2 regions of the Tindallia texcoconensis genome follow, and region 2 is predicted to be linked to the other one. Evidence: riboswitches for the same ligand, from Rfam matches in the RefSeq annotation. Region 2 holds a riboswitch; the other holds the start of a gene.

Region 1 (4,427 bases), 760 kb from region 2:
AGAATGTTTTATAAAATGCCCTCAAGTGTTCTTGTGAGGTGTTTTTAGATGTATGAGTTTCTGGATGCAAAAAAGTTACATCCACCTGTAATGGAGAATTTCCAAGCACCCTTAACAGCTGTGTTTCTGTCGTAATTTTTGTTGGCATCAAGTTAAGAATAAGGATTTTAAGTGGTCTAATATCCTGTGAATACGCTCTAGTTTCATTCATTACAAAAATATTTTCTTTATTTAATGTTTCGTAGGCCGGAAGATTGTCTGGTATTTTTACTGGCATGGTTTCTCCCCCTTTTTTTCAATTATTCAGCGCCTGATCCAAGTCTTCAATAAGATCTTCTGCATCTTCAAGTCCTACAGAAACTCGAATCATATCTGGCGTAATCCCAGCAGCTCTTTGCTGTTCTTCTGTTAGCTGTGCATGCGTAGTACTGCCAGGATGAATGACAAGGGATTTCGCATCTGCTACATTCGCCAACAAGGAAAATACTTTCAAGGCATTAATGAAAGTTTTTCCAGCCTCCACTCCTCCTTTAATTCCGAAAGTAAAGATGGATCCAACACCTTTTGGGAAGTATTTCTGATATAAATCAAAGTATGGACTGTCTTCTATTTCAGGATAGTTCACCCATGATACCCTAGGATGTTTTTTAAGAAATGAAACAATTTTTCTTGTATTCTTCACGTGGCGATCTACCCTTAAGGACAAGGTTTCGAGTCCCTGCAAAAACATAAAGGAATTAAATGGACTTAAGGCAGCTCCCATATCTCTCAATAGCTGTACTCTCATTTTAACGATATAAGCCGCTGATCCAAAGGTTTCTGTATATCGAATCCCATGATACGTTGAATCTGGCTCTGTTAGGCCTAAAAATTTTCCACTCTCTTCCCAATCAAAACTACCACCATCGATTATCACACCACCTATACTCGTTCCATGCCCTCCAATAAACTTTGTTGCAGAATGAACAACTATATCAGCACCATGATTGAGCGGTTGAAATAAATACGGTGTCGCAAAGGTATTATCAATAATAACTGGAATTCCATGACGATGGGCTATTTGAGACACTGCTTCTAGATCTATCAGATTAATATTTGGATTACCGATACTTTCCAAAAATATAGCCTTCGTTTTTTCAGTAATGGCTTTTTCAAAATTATCAGGTTCATCTGGTTCTACAAAGATTGTTTTAATCCCATACTTAGGCATTTGTGCATCTAATAAGGTGAACGTCCCTCCGTATAATGCATTAGAAGCTACTATTTCATCTCCCGCTTGGGCAATATTCATTATAGAATACGTCACTGCTGCAGATCCAGATGCCACTGCCAGCGCACCTACGCCACCCTCAAGGGCTGCCATTCTTTTCTCAAAGACATCACTAGTAGGATTCATAATACGCGTATAAATATTTCCTTCTTCTTCCAGTGAAAACAGTTTTGCAGCATGATCCACGTTATCAAACACATAAGATGTGGTCTGATAAATAGGAACAGCTCTAGATCCTGTCGCAGGATCAGGTTCCTGACCTGCATGAATTTGCAACGTATCAAACCTTCTCGTTTCTTCAGTCATTCTTATCACTCCTTCATTTTTTTTGAGAATAAGAAACCCTCTCTCGCAGGTGCAAAAGAGGGTTAATTACATTGAGTCTCTCATCTCTTAGGTAGTCACCTACAGGATTTAGCACCGTACATTTTCTGCCGGTTGCCGGGTTTCATCGGGCCAGTCCCTCCACCACTCATTATAAGAGTTACATTATTTAATTGATAAATATATTACCATTCTTAAAACAGTCTGTCAACATTTTCTTTTTTAATTTTTTAGATTTTTCACATAAAACTGTTTTAATGTAGCTTATTTTTATGTTATACTGAGGAAATATAATTATTTAGTGTTAACAGGAGGGAATCTATTTGTCTAGTAATCACAGTGAATATAAAATTCGTTCGGCACGTAAACAAGATCTTCCCGCCATTACTCGTATTTATAATCAAGGCATTGCAACTCGCCATGCAACAATGGAGTCGGAGTATAAGAATCTTGATGAAATGAAAGAATGGTTTATGACGAGAAATCCCCGTTATCAAGTCCTTGTACTTGAATACCAAAATGAGATGATGGGCTGGGCTTCTTTGAACTCCTTTCATTATCGAACTGCCTACGATGGTGTTGCAGATTTTTCAATCTATGTTTCTGAGAATCACAGAGGAAAAGGCCTTGGCAAAATATTATTAGAAGAATTAGAAAAAGTAGCCCTAGAAAATGGATTTTATAAACTCGTTCTCTTCACTCCAGACCATAACGAAGCAGCTAAGCGGCTTTATATTAGCCGTGGCTTTCGAATCGTCGGTGCATATCACAATCAAGGGACAATTGATGGAAAATGGATAGATATCGCCATAATGGAAAAGCAATTATTAGAAAGTATGGGAACATAGTACAACCAGCCTTAAAGTGTAGAACCCTCATCTCTATGAAGGTTCTACTTACCATATACCTATTTATTTTCCATAGCCTCTGAGTCATATCCAATGATGCCTTGTACACGACTCACATAATCTGTGATAATCCCATCAATATCATACATCAGAACCTCTCGAATATCTTCTTCTGTATTCACAGTCCATACCCATATTTCTCGTTCATCTACTCGTGCCTGACGGATGATATCCCTATCTAACATACTTTTATCGATGGCATAAAAATCCACATCTAACCGGGATAAGTTTCCAAGAGCGTAATACATTATCTGTCCCAATTTAATATCGGGGTTAAGTATTCGGACACGCTGTAAAAACTCATAATCAAAGGACTGTATATATGCATCCTCAACCATATCTGCATTTTCTATTGAGCGAACCACTTCTACCGCTAGAATATCGACAGGGCCATATGTTTTAACGTCCACGATCACACTGGCTTTCCCTTTCACTTCTTCTAATACTTCATCTAATGATACGACAGACTCCCCTTTGAAGGCCTCCGAAAAACGACTTCCCACATCTAACTGCGACAACTCTTGGAAAGTAAGCTCTATAGGTCTTTCTGGAATACCCGCAACCCTACTCAGTCCCCTATCGTGATTTAAAATCACTACATGATCTTTAGATAATTGCACATCCACTTCAATGAAATCTGCATGTTGATCTAATGCTGATCGAACAGCACTCATAGTATTCTCTGGTGCGTTTACAGGATCTCCCCGATGAGCAGCTATTTTTATATCTCGCCCTATATGCATCAAATTTTCATTTAAAGAATGTCCAAGAAAAAAGGATCCTACTAAAACACTCATCAAAATCACTGCTAATAGAAGTTTTCGTCTTCTAAACAAACGACTTACTAACCATTCAAGTTTTTCTAAAGTATAATTCCGCATGGTTTCCAATTCATCCGTAGCTTTCATACCTGCATCTTGCCTTAAATGATAAAATAATCTTGTTAAATAGATCATATTGAGAGGGAGCAATGCCATCGCAAGTAAAACGCCTAAAAAACTATTTAATGTAAGTAAATAGGTCTCCAGAAGACCACTAACACGAATCCCCAAGTAAGATGGTATCATGGAAGCGCCTGCTAAAAAAAGAAATCCGCCTCCTAAAACCACTAGATTCAGAATAAACAAGTTGACTAGCATGATGCAATTTCTTCCTTGAGTTAGTTTAATACTGTAGCCAATAGCTTTTCTAGTTGTTGTTTTTTCTAAAAGAATGAAATGAACCGTGAAAATAAGCCTCAGTAAAACAAAGACAAAAACCAATAAGACAGCTTGATAAAAATACATGATGATCTTAGAACCTTCTATAAAGTCCATCATTTTAGGTGGAATTTGCACTTCACCAGTTATACCAGGCGATATTGGTAATTCGATCAACGGAGATAGGATTAACAAGATAAAAATAAGGTGAATCATACCAATACCGAGAATTCTTGGTATTGTTCTTATAGCCGTAAAGATCGCCTCTGAAATAAAAACATTTTTAGAAAAATACTTTTTTTGTACTAATACAATAAGTCCACCTAATTCGACGATCATCATAATAACTGCGACAGATGCAATGAAAATCAATCCTATTAACCCTCTATAGCTGAGAACTATTCGAAAAGCCTGACTATTCAAAAGCACTCCAGAACCAAAGGATATTATTAATCGATTAAAAAGATAGGATAAGATTGGCACAAAAATAAAACTACTTAGTACCATAAACACCAATCCATAAGCAATGTATTTTTGATAGTGCTGCCGAAAGTCATAAAAACTCTGTACAAGTAGATTTTTTCGAAGACTCATTCCGAAGCCACCTTTTAAATAAAATACTCTATTTTTACATACCAACCTTCTAGGATAGTAATACAATAAGCCGCACTGATAGACAGTGCGGCTCAGAGGTTTTAAAATAATTAGAATTCTTCTTTCATTATT
Region 2 (4,427 bases):
CTTAGAAGATCTGCTGGATTATTATATACAGACCCAAGAAAAATAAAACCAACCCGCATCAGCGGGTTGGTTTTATTTTCGGATTCTTGCTGCCACACGATTGCCGCCAGTCTGAATAAACTGAACCAAAATTACCAACAAGGCAACGGTGGCATACATCACCGTAGCTTCGTAACGCAAATGCCCGTACCGATAGGCCAAGTCTCCCAATCCACCAGCTCCTACCAGTCCAGCCATAGCCGTTGCGCCAATCAGGGAAATCACCGCTGTTGTCAAGCCCAACACCATAGCAGGTCGTGCCTCTCGGATCATGACATACCACACAATCTTTGGTGTGGTAATGCCCATAGCCTCATACGCTTCAATGACACCACGATTCACTTCTAAAAGAGCTGACTCCATTAACCGTGCTACAAAAGGTGCCGTATGAATCACCAAGGGAACCAACACTCCTTTTACCCCTATGGAAGTCCCTACCAGCAAACGAGTAAAGGGTAAAATAAAGAAAAGAAGAATGATAAAAGGAACGGAACGAAAAAAATTAATGATGGCATTGAGTCCATTATAGAGAAGCCTATTCTCGTAGCCGCCTCCCTTTCTCGTTAGAATCAAGCATATGCCCAATGGAAGCCCTAGTAAAATGGCAAAGAAAATGGCAATTCCCACCATCTGAAAAGTTTCTATGCTTGCATTTACAATAATCATCGCCCATTCTTCAAGAAACAACTTCATAATCACCGCCTCCTCTCACCACATCTATGCCAATGCCCTTGGCTTTTAAATAGTCCAAGGATTTTTCTGTTTCTTCTTTGTCTCCTTGCAATTGCACCAATAATTTGCCGTAATGCTGTTTTTTAAGAGGCACCATATTACCCGACAGAATATTGGGGTATACATGGAATTTTTTCGCCACTTCAGCCAAAACTGGTTTATCCGCTACCTTTCCTACAAAAGACAATTCTACTACCAGATGGCTATCCATCCATGGCTGATTCACTAGTTCTTCTGCTCCAGAGGGAAACTGACTGTTGATGAATTTTTTTGTGATCGGATGTTTCGGTGCCGATATAATCTGGGTTAAATCCCCTTTTTCCACTACTTTACCTGCTTCCATAACGGCTACACTGTCACAAATACGTTGAATCACCTGCATTTCATGAGTAATCAGTAACATGGTAATTCCAAAATCCCGATTAATCTGTGTTAACAAGGCTAAGATAGATTCCGTGGTTTCTGGATCCAAAGCACTGGTTGCCTCGTCGCATAGCAATACTTTCGGCCGGAGAGACAAAGCTCTGGCAATGGCCACTCGCTGTTTTTGTCCACCAGATAGTTGGGCTGGATATGCCTTTTCTTTTTCCTCTAGACCCACTACAGATAGGTATTCCTTCACCCGTTTATTCATTTCTCTGAAATCCAGACCCGTTAGTTTTAATGGGATGGCAATATTTTCATACACGGTTGCAGTTTCCAGTAAATGAAATCCCTGAAAAATCATCCCCATATCCTGCCTTGTTTTTCTAAGATCCTTTGCTGAAAGAGAGGTTAAAGACATCCCGTTAAAAACAACCTGGCCCGACGTAGGCTTTTCCAGCAAATTCGCCACTCGAATTAAGGTGCTTTTTCCAGCGCCACTATGACCAATAATGCCATAGATTTCTCCTTGAGAAACCTTTAGGGATACTTGATCCAGGGCAATATTCCTTTGGGTCTCTGTTTTAAACTCTTTTGTGATATTTTGAAATTCAATCATTGGCCTTCTTCCCTCTCTTTACAAATGATTTCTGTTACCACCCAGGAACAATGGATCCCTGAAATCTCTCCTCAATAAACGCTTTAATATCTTCTTGATAATAGTATTCCATCAATTGTTGGATGGCTGGGTCCTCTTGATTCTCTGCTCTGGCAGCCACTACATTGACATAGGGAGAATCACTGGCTTCCATCAAAATAGAATCTTCCGTCGGTACAAATCCATATTCAATGGCAAAATTCGAGTTGATGACAGCCGCTGTTACCTCTCCTAATTGCCGTGGTAGTTGTGAGGCTTCTAGCTCAATGAATTCTAAATTCAGCGGGTTTTCTGCAATATGGTTGACGGTTGCTTCCACGCCTACGCCTTCTTCCAACCTAATAAGTCCAGCACTTTCCAATAAAATAAGGGATCTGGCTCCATTGGTCGGATCGTTGGGTATGGCTATTCCATCCCCTTCCTGTATTTCCTCAATGGATTCTAAGGATTCTGCATACACACCAATAGGAAAATTAATGGTATATCCTACATCCACAAGATCAAGGTTTCTTTCTTCCCTGAACTTTTCTAAATATGGTTTATGCTGAAACATATTTAAGTCCAATTCACCTTCTGCCAATGCAATATTAGGCATTACATACTCTGTAAACACTTGGAGTTCGATAACCATTCCATCTTCTGCAGCCTTTTTTTTCACCTGCTCCATAACTTCTTCATGGGGTCCTGGTGTCACCCCAATAGTTAAGTGAGCCGGATCCAAGGTGGTTGTTTCTTTCGATGAGCCACAACCACTGACCAATAAAATCAATATAACCAACCATACGCCACTTAATTTTTTCATTTTTATCATCCTTTTCCATTTAAATTTTTTCTGAAACCCTAGCCATGTCCTACCCTTTTCTCTCATCCCCCTTTTGAACAATAAAAAAACTCTCTGTATAAGACAGAGAGACAATTTAGTAAGTATATTGACTCTCTCATCTTCCGGAAATTCCGCAGGATTTAGCACCTTTAGCTGTTATCCTTGGGATAAACAGTTATGGTTGCCGGGTTTCATCGGGCCAGTCCCTCCACCACTCTTGATAAGAGTTTGATATTATTCGATTGTTGGTATTGCTCTTAAAACGCTTTCTATTTGGAAATTTTTAAATCTGTATAGAATAATAATACGGATTTTCTGCTTTGTCAACTATTTTTTAAATTTTTCTTTTTAGAATTTTATCCTTTTTGAAAATAGGCCCTTAGATTTTCATCTGAAAGAGGGCGGCTCACGAAATAGCCTTGAACCATATCGCATTCATAGGATTTTATCCTATCAAGCTGTTTTTCGGTTTCGATGCCTTCTGCAATCACATCTAAATCCATTTTATGAGCCATGGCTATAATGGATTGAATCATGACTTTTGTGTTCTGATCTTTTTCCATTCCTTGGACAAAAGCTTTATCGATTTTCAAGGTGTTGATGGGCAAATTTTTCAAATAGGATAAGGAAGAAAAGCCCGTACCAAAATCGTCTAGAGATGTTTTCACTCCTAGAGTTCTTAATTTCTTTAGGATGGTCACTGCTTCATCAAAAGAATGAATAAAGACACTCTCCGTTATTTCCAGTTCTAGCAAGGCTGGGTTAACCCCAGATCCCTTTAATTGCTGTTTCACCATCTCAACAAATCCACGACTTCGCAACTGCAATGTAGAGACATTAACCGAAACCACTAAATCACGGAGATGGGACTCTTGAAAAGACGCTATTTTCTCACAAGCTTTAGATATCACCCATTCTCCAATAGGGATAATGAGTCCAGATTCTTCTGCCACAGGAATAAACTCATAAGGAGATACCGCCCCCAACACCGGATGTTCCCAGCGTAAAAGACCTTCGATGCCTCTTGTTTTCAATGGATGCGTAAAGACTTGAGGTTGGTAGTTAAGTGTCATTTCGTTATTTTCCAAAGCCCTTCTCAAGCCTTTTTCCAGTTCCATTTTTTTCATCAAATCAAATTTCATGGATTCTTGAAAAAATGTATGCCGATTGTTTCCTTGCTTTTTAGAAGCACAAATGGCTGTATCCGCATGTTGAAGCAAGGCTTCCACCGTATGGCCGTGATCTGGGTACACCGCAATACCAAAACTTGTATTTATATATACTTCTGTTTCTCTACAGGAAAAAGGATATTCAAAAATATGGCGAATCCGATTGATTTCTTCCAACACCATTTCAGGATTTGTCATTTCCGACAACACACTAACAAAGTCATCTCCGCTCATTCGAGCCAATAACCCGGTGTCTTTTTTTAAATAAGCCATTTTTTCACCAATCTGGGCTAAAATTTCATCTCCAAAACCATGACCATAGATATCATTAATGCGTTTAAACTGATCTAGATCAAAATAAATCACCGCTAGCTTCTTTTGCTTTTCCCTGTGGTTCTCCAGGGTTTTGCGTAAGGCTTCCTTCAAATAACTAACATTAGGAAGTTTTGTTACCTCATCATAGTAGGCTAATTCCTGCAATCGTTGGTCTCTTTCTTGAATTTTATCTACCATCCCATTAAAACTATCCGCTAGTTGATTAAATTCTTCAAAACTATCGGTTTTCACTCTTTCTTCATAATTACCCTTGGCAATTTCTCGAGTTTGAGCCAGCAACTCTTGAAAAGAACGGGTAATTCTACGG

What was found. A riboswitch is a leader RNA that binds a small molecule or an ion and turns the genes downstream of it on or off. The one in region 2 is predicted to bind S-adenosylmethionine.
Positions count from the first base shown of each region.
Region 1: linked by a shared signal. The riboswitch ahead of ACZ47N_RS01115 (O-acetylhomoserine aminocarboxypropyltransferase/cysteine synthase family protein) and the one ahead of ACZ47N_RS04595 (MetQ/NlpA family ABC transporter substrate-binding protein) in region 2 are both predicted to bind S-adenosylmethionine.

Region 1 is NZ_AP042431.1:219,974-224,400, forward strand. Features, by position in the region: gene metA (homoserine O-acetyltransferase MetA) at 1-277, opposite strand, end outside; gene ACZ47N_RS01115 (O-acetylhomoserine aminocarboxypropyltransferase/cysteine synthase family protein) at 296-1,576, opposite strand; SAM riboswitch class I at 1,654-1,754, opposite strand; gene ACZ47N_RS01120 (arsinothricin resistance N-acetyltransferase ArsN1 family A) at 1,918-2,442, shown strand; gene ACZ47N_RS01125 (glycerophosphodiester phosphodiesterase family protein) at 2,502-4,295, opposite strand; RNA gene ssrA (transfer-messenger RNA) at 4,427-4,427, opposite strand, start outside.
Region 2 is NZ_AP042431.1:978,951-983,377, forward strand. Features, by position in the region: gene ACZ47N_RS04580 (CBS domain-containing protein) at 1-46, shown strand, start outside; gene ACZ47N_RS04585 (methionine ABC transporter permease) at 73-732, opposite strand; gene ACZ47N_RS04590 (methionine ABC transporter ATP-binding protein) at 716-1,753, opposite strand; gene ACZ47N_RS04595 (MetQ/NlpA family ABC transporter substrate-binding protein) at 1,788-2,594, opposite strand; SAM riboswitch class I at 2,728-2,842, opposite strand; gene ACZ47N_RS04600 (bifunctional diguanylate cyclase/phosphodiesterase) at 2,972-4,427, opposite strand, start outside.